Regions from separate parts of the Streptomyces javensis genome, predicted to be linked through region 2. Evidence: riboswitches for the same ligand, from Rfam matches in the RefSeq annotation. Region 2 holds a riboswitch; the other holds the start of a gene.
What was found. A riboswitch is a leader RNA that binds a small molecule or an ion and turns the genes downstream of it on or off. The one in region 2 is predicted to bind thiamine pyrophosphate.
Positions count from the first base shown of each region.

Region 1: linked by a shared signal. The riboswitch ahead of thiO (glycine oxidase ThiO) and the one ahead of ABD329_RS38775 (thiamine ABC transporter substrate-binding protein) in region 2 are both predicted to bind thiamine pyrophosphate.

Region 1 is NZ_BAAAIF010000036.1:62,626-69,431, forward strand. It holds gene ABD329_RS27975 (thiazole synthase) at 1-136, opposite strand, end outside; gene thiS (sulfur carrier protein ThiS) at 146-346, opposite strand; gene thiO (glycine oxidase ThiO) at 343-1,578, opposite strand; TPP riboswitch at 1,570-1,683, opposite strand; gene ABD329_RS27990 (NAD(P)/FAD-dependent oxidoreductase) at 2,061-3,242, shown strand; gene ABD329_RS27995 (Rv2175c family DNA-binding protein) at 3,356-3,721, shown strand; gene thiE (thiamine phosphate synthase) at 3,852-4,514, shown strand; gene metF (methylenetetrahydrofolate reductase [NAD(P)H]) at 4,844-5,764, shown strand; gene ABD329_RS28010 (hypothetical protein) at 5,802-6,806, shown strand, end outside.
Region 2 is NZ_BAAAIF010000070.1:7,108-13,913, reverse strand. It holds gene ABD329_RS38785 (phosphatidate cytidylyltransferase) at 1-245, shown strand, start outside; gene rlmN (dual-specificity RNA methyltransferase RlmN) at 318-1,424, shown strand; TPP riboswitch at 1,498-1,602, shown strand; gene ABD329_RS38775 (thiamine ABC transporter substrate-binding protein) at 1,598-2,671, shown strand; gene ABD329_RS38770 (ABC transporter permease) at 2,767-4,380, shown strand; gene ABD329_RS38765 (ABC transporter ATP-binding protein) at 4,381-5,418, shown strand; gene ABD329_RS38760 (LOG family protein) at 5,488-6,585, opposite strand; gene ABD329_RS38755 (hypothetical protein) at 6,691-6,806, opposite strand, start outside.

The sequences.
Region 1 (6,806 bases), on a different contig from region 2:
TGGGCGCGCCGCCCGTGCCCATGATCAGCCGGGAGCCGAAGTCGGTCCCGGCGATGGTGAGCGGGTCGGGCGCGGTGGTGACGGCTGTGGTGGTCGGGGTGACCGTGGTGGTTGTGGTGGCCGTGATGGGAGCCATTGGGTGGGTTCAGCCTCCTTGGACCGCGGTGAGGACCTCGACGCGATCACCGTCGCCGAGCGAGGTCGCGGACCACTGGGTGCGCGGGACGACCGTCTCGTTGACGGCGGCGGCGACACCCGAGGGCGCCTGGGTGAGGGTCGCGACGAGCCGGTCGAGCGTGGTGCCCTCGGGCACCTCGCGAGGCTCGCCGTTGACGGAGACGGTCATGTGTGCTGCTCCTGTGCTGGGGGGTGCGCGGCGCCGGGGGAGGCCGCGAAGCGCCGGGGGGTGAACGGCTGGGCCTCCGGGGGAAGTTCACCGCTGGTGAGGGCCTCGGCCATGACGTCGCCGGTGATCGGGGTGAGAAGCACGCCGTTGCGGAAGTGGCCGGTGGCCAGCAACAGCCCCGGCAGCGCGGTCGGGCCGAGCATCGGGGCGTTGTCGGGGGAGCCGGGGCGCAGCCCGGCGGACGTCTCCACCAGCGGCAGTTCGGTGATGCCGGGCACCACCTCATGGGCGTCCCGCAGCAGTTCGTACACCCCGCCCGCGGTGACCGTGGTGTCCCAGCCCAGCTCCTCGCTGGTCGCGCCGATGACCAGCTCGCCGTTCTCGCGCGGCACCAGGTAGACCGGCCCGCCGCGCACCACGGCCCGTACGGTCCGGGAGAGGAACGGCGCGTACCGCTCGGGCACCGAAAGCCGCACCACCTGCCCCTTGATGGGCCGTACGGGCGGCAGGACGTCCTCGGGAACGCCCGCGAGCCGTCCGCTGAGGCTGCCCGCGGCCAGTACGGTCCGCTCGGCGGCCAGGCGCGTACCCCCGGTCAGCTCGACCCCGGTGGCGCGGTCGCCGTCCAGCAGCAGCCGCTCCGCGCGGTGGCGGTGGAAGTCGACCCCGGCCCGCTCGCACGCGGTGAGCAGCGCCGCCGACAGCCGCCGCGGATCCACTTGGTGGTCACCGGCGACCCGCAGCCCGCCGTGCACGCCCGGCGACAGCATCGGTTCCAGACGGCGGCATTCACGCCCCGTCAGCCACTCGGACTCCAGCCCGAGCCCCTGCTGGAAGGTGTGGAGCTCGCGCAGATGGGCGCGGTCGTCGGCGTCGAACGCGACGGCGAGCGTGCCGCACACGCGGTGGCCCACGTCCTGGCCGACGGCCTCCTCCAGCTCGGCCACGAAGTCCGGATAGCGGCGGGCGGAGGCCATGTTGAGGCCGAGCAGGGTCTGCTCGCCGTAGTGCAGCTCGGTGACGGCCGCCAGCATCCCGGCCGCGACCCAGGCGGCTCCGCCGCCGGGCGCCGGGTCGACCAGCGCGGTGCGCAACCCCCGCTGGGCCGCCCGCCAGGCCGTGACCAGCCCGATGACGCCGCCCCCGACGACCAGGGCGTCGTAGCGTCCGCCGGGTGACGGCCCGCCCGATGTATGAGGTCCGTCGTGGTGATCTGGTGCGTGCGTGGACACGCTGCCCCTCCCTTCGCCGGCATGACCCGGATCAGGTTCGTACGGTCGGAGGCGGTTCCAGCCTCCCTCTCAGCCCGGTCCGTCCGGGCTCCCGCGAGTGCTCTGTCCCGCCACCCTAGTACGCGCCCCGAATCACCCGAAAGACCAGCCGCCCCCACCCCCTCCAGCGGGCACCTCCCAGCGCCCCGTAACCCCAGCCCCTCCGGCGTTTGAGGAGCGGGGCCCGGGGCGGAGCCCCGGTGGGGGGCGAGGGGGCGGAGCCCCGTCGTTTCGGGGAGGGGCGGGGTGGGGGCTCACCGCCGGAGGCGCCCACAACCCGCACCCCGCCCAGCTCCGCACCCCCCACTCTGTGTCCGACCTCTCGCAAGCCGCTCTCCAGTCCGCCCCACCAGCCGCAATACAGTGATCGTGTGAGCGATGAGACGACGACGAAGCCGTCCTCGAACGGCCCCGGGCAGCGCGTGGTGATCGTCGGCGCGGGCATGGCGGGGGTGCAGACCGCCGTCGCGCTGCGCGAACACGGCTGGACCGGGGAGATCGTCCTGCTGGGCGCGGAGCCCCACCAGCCCTACGACCGGCCCCCGCTGTCCAAGGCCGTACTGCTGGGGAAGGCCGAGGGCTCGACGCTCGACGTGGACTTCGCCGGGCTCGGCATCGGCCTGCGGCTCGGCGTCCAGGTCACCGGCGCGCGCCCGGACAAGCGGCTGGTCGAGACCGCGACCGGCCAGTTCCCGTACGACGTCCTGGTGATCGCCACCGGCGCCGAGCCGATCCCGCTGCCGGGCAGCGAAGGAGAGCCCGGCGTCCATCTGCTGCGCACGCTGGACGACGCCGAGCGGCTGCGCCCGGTGCTCGCCCGGCAGCGCGAGATCGCGGTCGTCGGGGCGGGCTGGATCGGCGCGGAGTTCGCCACCGCGGCGCGCGAGGCGGGCTGCGCCGTGACCGTGGTCGAGGCCGCCGACCGGCCGCTGGCGGGCGCGCTCCCGGCCGAGGTCGCGGCCCCCATGGCGGCCTGGTACGAGGACTACGGCGCCCGGCTGGTCACGGGCGCCCGGGTGGCCTCGGTCGACGAGAGCGGGCTGCTGCTCGGTGACGGCACCAGGCTGCGCGCGGGCGCGGTGGTCGTCGGGATCGGGGCCCGGCCCGCCACGGACTGGCTCGCGGGCTCGGGCGTGGAGCTGGCCGAGGACCGGTCCGTCGCCGCCGACGACCGGCTGCGCACCTCCGTGCCGGACGTCTACGCGGTCGGCGACTGCGCCTCCTTCCCGTCCGCCCGCTACGGAACGCGACTGCTGGTGCACCACTGGGACAACGCGCTCCAGGGGCCGCGCACCGTCGCCGCCAACGTGGTGGGGAGCCGGACGGCCGCCCACTTCCCCGGTGTGGTCTACGACCCGGTGCCGTACTTCTGGTCCGAGCAGTTCGGACGCTTCGTGCAGTACGCCGGGCACCACTCGGCGGCTGACGAGCTGGTCTGGCGCGGTGATCCGGCCGGTGCCGCCTGGTCGGTGTGCTGGCTGCGCGAGGGCGCCCTGGTCGCCCTGCTGGCCGTCGGCCGTCCGCGCGATCTGGCCCAGGGGCGCAAGCTGATCGAGCGCGGCGCCCGGCTGGACCGGACGCGGGCCGAGGACCCCTCGGTGCCACTGAAGTCGGCCGTCCTCTGAGCGGCGGGCCGACCGCCGGCCGGCCGTGGGCCGACGCGCCCGGGGCGGGGCGGGCGGCCCGCGCGGCGGACGCCCGGCTACCCACTGTCAGTCCCAGATGGCAGGCTTGTTCCGTGACCGAGATTGACGCAAAGATCGATGCTCTCGTCCCCGCCTGGCTCACCCTCCCCGATGTCGCCGAACGGCTGGGGGTCGAGGTGACGCGTGTCAGGCAGCTGGTCAAGGAGGGCCAGCTGATCGCCGTGCGCCGTGGCGAGAACAGGGTCCTTCAGGTCCCCGAGGAGTTCATCGGTGACGGAAAGGTCGTCAAGGGCCTCGTGGGGACCTTGACGCTTCTGAAGGACGACGGCTTCAGTGACGAAGAGATGCTGGAGTGGCTCTTCACCCCCGACCCGAGCCTGCCCGGCACCCCGGCGCGGGCGCTGAGCGAGAATCGCGGCACGGAAGTGAAGCGGCGCGCTCAGGCCCTCGCCGTCTGACGCCCTCGCCGTCTGACGCCGTCACCATCCGACGCCGTCACCATCGCTCCTGATCGCACCTGATCACATCTGGCGTACGGGCCGGGCTCCGTTCACGGCCCGTACGCCGCCCGACCCTCCGGGGGAACCCATGTCCACCACCGCTGCCGCCACCGCTCGCGAGCGGCTGGCCGACGCCCGCCTCTATCTGTGCACCGACGCACGGAAGGGCCAGGGCGATCTGCCGGAGTTCCTGGACGCCGTCCTGGGGGCCGGGGTGGACATCGTCCAGCTGCGGGAGAAGGAGATGGAGGCGGCCGAGGAGCTGGAGCACCTCCAGGTCTTCGCGGACGCCTGCCGCCGGCACGGCAAGCTGCTGGCCGTCAACGACCGGGCCGATGTCGCGCACGCCATCGGCCCGGACGTGCTCCATCTGGGCCAGGGCGATCTGCCGGTGCCCGCGGCGCGCGCGATCCTCGGCGAGGACGTGCTGATCGGGCGCTCCACCCATGCGGAGGCGGAGGTGGACGCGGCGGCCGTCCAGCCCGGTGTGGACTATTTCTGCACCGGTCCCTGCTGGCCCACCCCCACCAAGCCGGGCCGCCACGCCCCGGGGCTGTCCCTGGTGCGCCACGCCGCCGCGCTGGGCACGGAGCGGCCGTGGTTCGCCATCGGCGGAATCGACGCCTCCAACCTGGACCAGGTCCTGGCGGCGGGCGCCCGCCGTATCGTCGTGGTCCGGGCCATCACGGCCGCCGACGACCCGGCGGGGGCCACGGCGGAGCTGGCGAAGCGGGTCCGCGCGGCGGACTGACCAAGCGCTCCGCCGGAAGTGTCGGGATGCGCCGTCGGCCGACTGCGGCGCCGTCGTGGCTGGTCGCGCCCACGCGGCGGAGCCGCACATCGACACGGCCCCGCGCCCCTTCGGGGCGCTGCCCGAACCGTGGCGAACTTTCTCCGAGCCGCTTGGCGCGCGGCCCGGCCCCGCTCTTCACCTGGGTTTCACCCACCTTTCATCCGACCCGGCCAGCCCGCCGGTCGAAGGCGTACGGATCTGTCCGCACTGCGGACGGGAACCTGGCAAAACCCCCATATCTCCGAGGCCGGGTGGGCGTAGCCGGGCCGGGTGGATAGCCTGCACATATGGCCCTAGGCACCGCTTCCACCAGGACCGATCGCGCCCGGACCGTGCGCGATCTGCTCGCGTCGGGCGAGCAGTCGTATTCCTTCGAATTCTTCGCCCCCAAAACGGCGAAGGGCGAGCAGACGCTGTGGAACTCCATCCGCAGGCTGGAAGCCGTCTCGCCCACCTTCGTCTCCGTGACCTACGGAGCCGGCGGTTCCTCCCGCGAGGGCACCGTGCGTGCCACCGAGCGCATCGCGACGGACACCACGCTCACCCCCGTCGCCCATCTGACCGCCGTGAACCACTCCCGGGCCGAGCTGCGCAACATCATCGGGCAGTACGCCGGTGCCGGGATCCGGAACATGCTCGCCCTGCGCGGCGACCCGCCGGGCGATCCCATGGGGGAGTGGGTCCAGCACCCCGACGGCCTCACCTACGCCGCCGATCTGGTCCGGCTGATCAAGGAGTCCGGCGACTTCTGCGTCGGCGTGGCCGCGTTCCCCGAGATGCACCCCCGCTCGACGGACTGGGACACCGACATCCGTCACTTCATCGACAAGTGCCGCGCGGGTGCCGACTTCGCCATCACGCAGATGTTCTTCTACGCCGAGGACTATCTGCGGCTGCGCGACCGGGTCGCGGCAGCGGGCTGTACGACACCCATCATCCCTGAGATCATGCCGGTCACGAACGTCAAGCAGATCGAGCGGTTCGCGCAGCTCAGCAATGCGGCGTTCCCGCCCGAACTGGCTGAGCGGATCCTGGCGGTGAAGGACGACCCGGCGGCTGTACGCTCGATCGGGATCGACTACGCCACGAACCTGTGCGCGCGGTTGATGGCCGAGGAGATCCCCGGGCTGCACTTCATTACCCTGAACCACTCCACGGCGACGCTGGAAATCTACGAGAATCTGGGACTGCATCAGCGGTCCTCATGACGGCAGCCGACGGGCGGCCGCATTGAGAGGGGCGGGCATGGGCTGGACGGTCCTCTACATCGCTTTTGGCGTCGTCGCGCTATGGCTGCTGGGAGAGGTCCTCCTCCAGTACAAGGCGCGGCTCCGCTGGCGGCTGCTGGCATTCGTCGGCTTCCTGGGCGTGGTCGTCGGTGTGCTGATCCCGTCCGTTCCGGTGATCGGGGTGGGCGCGATCGCCTTCGCCATCGGCCAGACGTATGTGACCCTCTCCTTCCGCCGCGGTTTCGCGGCGGGCTGGGCGCTGCGCGGCGGGCTGTCCGGGCTGCTGGGGCGCGAGGGGAGCGTCCGGCGGGACGACGCGGACAAGGAGCCGATCCTCGAGGTGTCCGACCTGGAGGCGGTCCCGGCCGCGCAGCCGGAGCCGCCCGGGTACCAGCCGGAGCCGCCCACCTACCAGCCGCAGCCGATGCCCGACGACACCGGTGAATACGGCGTCTACGAGGAGCCGTCGCCCTTCACCCCGGCCTCGGGCGCGTACAGCGAGGCGGCGGCGGACGGCTACAGCGCGTACGAGACGTACGGCGGCTACGGCGCGCAGCAGGACCACAGCCAGGGGCAGGGCCACAGCCAGGGGCAGGGCCACAGCTACGGCCAGGACGTCTACGCGGACCAGATGGGCCAGGCCGGGCAGTACGGCTATGGGAACGAGGCGTACGCGGCCTACGGCCAGGACCCCTACGGTGGCGCCCAGCCCCAGGCCCAGCCCTACGACCAGCAGGGTTACGACCAGCAGGCGTACGGCCAGCAGCAGTACGCCGACCAGTACGCGGCCTACGGCCAGCAGGATCCGTACGCCGCGACCTACGGCGGCGGCGACCACTGGGCGGCCGAGGCCGGTTACGCCTCGCCTGACCCGGCGTACGACGTGATGCAGTCCGGCGGGCCCTGGGTGCCGCAGCAGCGCGAGGGCGACGCCGCGCCCCAGGCGGACCAGCAGGCGTACCCGTACCAGCAGCAGGGCCAGAACCAGGGCTACCCCCAGGGCTTCGACGAGCAATACCGC
Region 2 (6,806 bases):
CGCTGTGCATGCAGTACCTCATCGACGACGGCATCTGGTGGCAGGGCCTGCTGCTCGGCCTCGCCGCCGCGGTCAGCGCGACCCTCGGCGACCTCGGCGAATCCATGATCAAGCGCGACCTCGGCATCAAGGACATGGGCAAGCTGCTGCCCGGCCACGGCGGGATCATGGACCGGCTCGACTCGCTGCTGCCCACCGCCCCGGTGGTGTGGCTGCTGCTGGTGATCTTCGTGGGCGGCGGCTGACCACGCCCGCCCACGGGCCCCGCGCCACTCCCGGCGCGGGGCCCTTCGTACGTCTGCGACACTGGGTGAACCATGCCTAAGCCCGGAGAACTCACCTTCGCCGCGCCGCGTGGGGCCAAGAAGCCCCCGCGGCATCTTGCCGACCTCACGCCCACCGAGCGCCGCGAAGCCGTCGCCGCCCTCGGGGAGAAGCCCTTCCGGGCAGGTCAGGTGTCGCGTCACTACTTCGCGCGCTATGCCCACGACCCCGCTCAGTGGACCGACATCCCCGCCGCCGCACGCGAGAAGCTGGCCGCCGGGCTGCTGCCGGATCTGATGAGCGTGGTGCGGCACATCAGCTGTGATGACGACACCACGCGCAAGACGCTGTGGCGGCTGTTCGACGGCACGCTCGTGGAGTCCGTTCTGATGCGCTACCCGGACCGGGTCACCATGTGCATCAGCTCACAGGCGGGCTGCGGGATGAACTGCCCGTTCTGCGCGACCGGGCAGGCGGGGCTGGACCGCAATCTGTCCACCGCCGAGATCGTGCACCAGATCGTGGACGGGATGCGGGCCCTCCGGGACGGGGAGATCCCCGGTGGCCCGGCCCGGCTGTCCAACATCGTCTTCATGGGCATGGGCGAGCCGCTGGCCAACTACAACCGCGTCGTCGGCGCCATCCGCCGGCTCACCGACCCCGAGCCCGACGGCCTCGGCCTGTCGCAGCGCGGGATCACCGTCTCCACCGTCGGCCTCGTCCCGGCGATGCTGCGGTTCGCGGACGAGGGGTTCAAGTGCCGGCTCGCGGTGTCGCTGCACGCGCCCGACGACGAACTGCGCGACACCCTCGTGCCGGTCAACACCCGCTGGAAGGTGCGCGAGGTCCTGGACGCCGCGTGGGAGTACGCGGAGAAGTCCGGCCGCCGGATCTCCATCGAGTACGCGCTGATCAAGGACATCAACGACCAGGCGTGGCGCGCCGATCTGCTCGGCCGGCTGCTCAAGGGCCACCGGGTGCATGTGAACCTCATCCCGCTCAACCCGACGCCCGGCTCCAAGTGGACGGCGTCCCGGCCCGAGGACGAGAAGGCGTTCGTGGCGGCCCTGGAGGCCCATGGGGTGCCGGTGACCGTCCGGGACACCCGGGGCCAGGAGATCGACGGGGCCTGCGGGCAGCTGGCGGCTTCGGAGCGCTGAGCACCGGCTGATACGGTGCCTGGGCATCGTCGCATGATGCGATCGTCATAGAAGTGAACATCCGTACAAGTGAACATTCCGACAGGGGAGCGCTCAGAGCGCTGAGAGTGCGGCACGGCCGCAGACCCTCGGACCTGATCCGGGTCATACCGGCGTAGGGAGTCAACATCACCATGAACAGCCAGCTTCGGCGTGCCATCTCGGCCGCCCTCCTCGGCTCACTGGCCCTGAGCGTGCTCGTCGGCTGCGGCGAGGACGCCAAGAGCGGCTCGGACTCCAAGACGGTCACCCTGGTCACGCATGACTCGTTCGCGGCATCCAAGGCGGTCCTCAAGGAGTTCACCAAGGAGACCGGCTACAAGGTGCGCGTGCAGGCCGGGGGCGACGCCGGAGCCGCCGTCAATCAGGCGATCCTGTCCAAGGGCCACCCCCAGGGCGATGTGTTCTTCGGCGTCGACAACACGCTCCTCTCCCGCGCGCTCGACAACGACCTGTTCACCCCCTACACGGCGAAGGGCCTCGACAAGGTCCCGGCGGACCTTCAGCTCGACCGGTCCGAGCACCGCGTCACCCCCGTCGACTTCGGCGACATCTGCGTCAACTACGACCGGAAGTACTTCGCCGACAAGAAGCTGGCGCCGCCCCGGACGCTGGACGATCTGACCAGGCCCGCCTACAAGAACCTCCTGGTCACCGAGAACGCGGCCACCTCGTCCCCCGGTCTCGGCTTTCTCCTCGCCACGGCCGCGAAGTACGGCGACGACGGCTGGAAGGGCTACTGGAAGAAGCTGCGGGCCAACGGCGTCGAGGTCGTCGACGGCTGGGAGCAGGCGTATGACGACCGGTTCTCCGGCTCGGCAGGCGGCGGCAAGGGCGACCGGCCGCTCGTCGTCTCCTACGCGTCCAGCCCGCCCGCCGAGGTGGCCGACACCAAGAGCAAGCCCGCGAAGGCCCCCACCGGGGTGGCGACGGGCACCTGCTTCCGGCAGGTGGAGTTCGCCGGGCTGCTGAACGGCGCGGGCAACACCAAGGGCGGCAAGGCGCTGCTGGACTTCCTGCTGAGCAAGCGGTTCCAGGAGGACGTCCCGCTGAACATGTACGTCAACCCGGCCCGCGAGGACGCCAAGCTGCCGGAGCTGTTCACCCGATACGGGGTCAGGATCGGCGACTCGGCCACCCTGGCGCCGCAGAAGATCGCCAAGAACCGCGAGTCGTGGGTCAAGACATGGTCCTCGCTGGTCCTGTAGAGCCCCGCGAGAACCGTAAGACGGCCGACGGCCACCGTAAGGCCGACAGGGCGGACCGGGGAGGGCGTCGCGCGACCACCCTCCGGCTCGCTCTGATGGCGGTGCCGCTCGCCTTCTTCGCGGTCTTCTTCGCCTATCCCGTGGCCGCCATCATCACCCGGGGGCTGCGTGTCGACGGGCGGTGGAGGTTCGGCCGGATCGCCGAGGTGTTGACCGATCCGGCGACGCTGGACGTCCTGTGGTTCACCTGCTGGCAGGCGGTCGCGTCGACCGCCCTCACGCTCGCGGTGGCGCTGCCCGGCGCCTATGTCTTCGCCCGCTTCGACTTCCCCGGCAAGGGGCTGCTGCGGGCCGTGGTGACCGTGCCGTTCGTCCTGCCGACCGTCGTCGCCGGATCGGCCTTCCTGGCCCTGCTCGGCCGGGGCGGGCTGCTGGACGAGCTGTGGGGGGTGCGGCTCGACACCTCCGTATGGGCGATCCTCCTGGCCCATGTCTTCTTCAACTACGCGGTCGTCGTCCGGACCGTGGGCGGGCTGTGGGCCCAGCTCGACCCGCGCCAGGAGGAGGCCGCGCGGGTGCTCGGCGCGAGCCGGCTCTCGGCCTGGCGCCGGGTGACGCTGCCCGCGCTGGCCCCCGCCGTGGCCGCCGCCGCGCTGATGGTGTTCCTGTTCACCTTCACCTCCTTCGGCGTGATCCAGATCCTGGGCGGCCCCCGCTACGCCACCCTGGAGGTGGCGATCTACCGGGAGACCGCGCAACTGCTCGACCTCCCCACGGCCGCGGTGCTGACCCTCGTCCAGTTCGCCGCTGTCGCGGCCGTGTTGGCGCTGCACGCGTGGACCGTAAGGCGACGCGAGAGCGCCCTGCGGCTCGTCGACCCGGGCCGCACCGCGCGCCGCCCGAAGGGCCCGGCCCAGTGGGCGCTGCTGTGGGGCGTGCTGGCGGTGGTAGCGCTGCTGATCGTGACCCCGCTCGCGGTGCTGGCGGAGCGTTCGCTGAACGGACCGGACGGCTACGGCTTCACCTACTACGAGGCGCTGCGGTCCTCCGCCGACAGCGGGGGCACCTTCTTCGTGGCGCCCATGGAGGCCGTCGGGAACTCCCTGCGGTACGCGGCGGTCGCCACCGTCTTCGCCCTCGTCGTGGGCGGTCTCGCCGCCGCCGCGCTCACCCGTAGGGCGGGCAGGCTGGTGCGGGGCTTCGACGCGCTGCTGATGCTGCCGCTGGGCACCTCGGCCGTCACCGTGGGATTCGGCTTCCTGATCGCCCTGGACGAGCCCCCGCTGGATCTGCGCGCCTCCTGGGTCCTGGTGCCGCTCGCCCAGGCCCTGGTGGGCGTGCCCTTCGTCGTACGGACCATGCTGCCGGTGCTGCGGGCGGTGGACCACCGGCTCCGGGAGGCGGCGGCCGTGCTCGGGGCGTCACCGTGGCGGGTATGGCGGGAGGTGGACCTGCCGCTGGTCGGACGGGCCGTGGCGGTCGCGGCGGGCTTCGCGTTCGCCGTGTCCCTGGGTGAGTTCGGGGCGACGGTCTTCATCGCGCGTCCCGACCACCCGACCCTCCCGGTGGCCATCGCCCGCTTCCTGGGCCGGGCCGGACAGCTCACCTACGGGCAGGCGATGGCCCTGAGCACGATCCTGATGCTGGTCTGCGCCGGATCGCTGCTGGCGCTCGAGCGCATCCGCACCGACCGTTCCGGAGAGTTCTGAATGACGCTGCTGCGACTGGACGAGGTGACCGTAAGGTTCGGCCGGCGCGACGCGCTGGACGCCGTGGACCTGGAGGTCGCCGAGCACGAGACGGTCTGTGTGCTGGGCCCGAGCGGAAGCGGTAAGTCCACCATGCTGCGCGTGGTGGCCGGGCTACAGCGCCCCGACACCGGCCGGGTGTCGCTCGCCGGACGCGACCAGAGCGGGGTGCCCACACACCGGCGCGGGGTGGGGCTGATGTTCCAGGACCACCAGCTGTTCCCGCAGCGGGACGTGGGCGGCAATGTCGCCTTCGGGCTGCGGATGCGCAAGGTGGGCCGCGCGGAGGCGGACCGCCGGGTCGCCGAACTGCTGGAGCTGGTGGGGCTGCCGGGCGCCCAGCGCCGCTCCGTCGACTCGCTCTCCGGGGGTGAGCAGCAGCGGGTGGCACTCGCCCGCGCGCTGGCCCCGCGGCCCAAGCTGCTGATGCTGGACGAGCCGCTGGGCCAGCTCGACCGGGGGCTGCGGGAGCGGCTGGTGGTGGAGTTGCGCGAGCTCTTCGAACGGCTGGGGACCACCGTCCTCGCGGTCACCCACGACCAGGGGGAGGCGTTCGCGCTCGCGGACCGGGTGGTGGTGATGGAGAACGGCCGGATCGCCCAGACCGGCACCCCGCTGGAGGTGTGGCAGCGGCCCGCCACCGAGTTCGTCGCCCGCTTCCTCGGGTTCGACAATGTGGTCGGGGCGATTGTGCACGGCGATGTCGCCGACACCGTATGGGGCAAGCTGCCCGTGCCGCCCGGCTCCCGGCCGGGCGCCGGCAGGCTGCTGGTCCGCCCGGCCGGGGTACGGCTGACGGACCCCGAGGAGGGGCTGGCGTGCACTGTGGCGGCACGCACTTTCCGCGGCGACCATGTGGCGCTCATCCTGCGGCTGTCGGACCCGGCCGCGCCGCATCTGGAGGCGTCCTGCGCCCTGCGGGACGCACCGGAGGCGGGGGCCAGGGTCGGCGCGGCCATCGACCCGGCGGACGTGGTGCTCCTGGACCCCGAGCCCTGACGCCGGGGCCCCTCGCCTCCCCTGGTATTCGGCGCCTGCCCTGGAGCGCGGCGCTCCCTTGACGTCGGCTCAGCCCAGCATCGACAGCAGCGCCTCGGGCGCCTCGTCCACCGAGTCCACCAGGGCGATACGGGCCTTCATGGACCGTCCCTCCGCGAGCGCTTCGAGCAGCGGCCAGGTCGGCAGCCGCCGGGTCCAGTGGTCGCGGTCCACCAGCACCATCGGGGTCGGCTCACCGCGCGACTCGTAGTAGTTCGGCGTCGCGTTGTCGAAGATCTCCTGGACGGTCCCGGCGGCGCCGGGCAGGAAGACCACACCCGCGGTCGAGCGCGCCAGCAGCCCGTCCTCGCGAGTGGCGTTGGCGAAGTACTTGGCGATGTGCGAGGCGAACGCGTTCGGCGGCTCATGCCCGTAGAACCAGGTGGGGATGCCGACCGACGCCCCGCCGTCCGGCCAGCGCTCGCGCACCGCGAAGGCGGCCTCTGCCCAGGCCCCGATGGACGGCCGGAAGGAGGGCGTCTTGCCGAGCAGTTCGAGCGCCTCGTCCAGCACCGCGTCGTCGTGCGGGGCCGCGTAGGCGCCGAGGTTCGCGGCCTCCATCGCGCCCGGCCCACCGCCCGTCGCGACCGTGAGACCGGTCCGCGCCAGGGCCCGGCCGAGCCGTGCGGCCCCCGCGAATCCGTCGGAGCCGCGTTCCAGCGCGTGGCCACCCATGACGCCCACCACCCGCGTCCCGACGAGGAATTCGTCGAGCGCGTCGGAGACCGCGTCGTCGTGGATGGAGCGCAGCATCGAGGCGAAGATGTCGCCGTCGGTCTTGGTCCGCTGGAACCAGGCGTAGGCGAGCGCGTCCGGCGTCCGCACGTAACCGTGTTCGGTGAGGCCTTCGAAGAGCTCCGCGGGGGAGTAGAGGGTGCCGCGGTACGGATCGAACGGCAGGTCCGGCACCGGCGGGAACACCAGCGCGCCCCCGGCCCGGACCTTCGCCGCGGCCTCGGTCTCCATCGGGCAGCCGAGGAAGACTGACTCGCTGGTGTCGGTGGAGAGGAGCGCGGCCGTACGGCCTGTCAGGTCCACGGACTGGACCCGGAACCCGGCCAGGGTGCCGCGGGCGACGACCTGGTCGAACTCCTCGATGGACTCTATTTCCCGGTCTGGTTCCTGCACGCCGACATGCTAATCACACCGGAGGTAGGGGGCTGTGGATTGTGGCAATCGTGACCGGGCCGCCTGGCCGCACAATCCAGGCATGAACACCGACACCCGGGATTTTCAGCGGTGGAACGGCATCGCCGTGAGATGCGCCACCACCCACACCAGCGGCACCAGGAGCGCCAGCAGGGCCGCCGCGCGCAGCGCGGCCGCCCCGCGGAGCAGCCGGGCCGGGG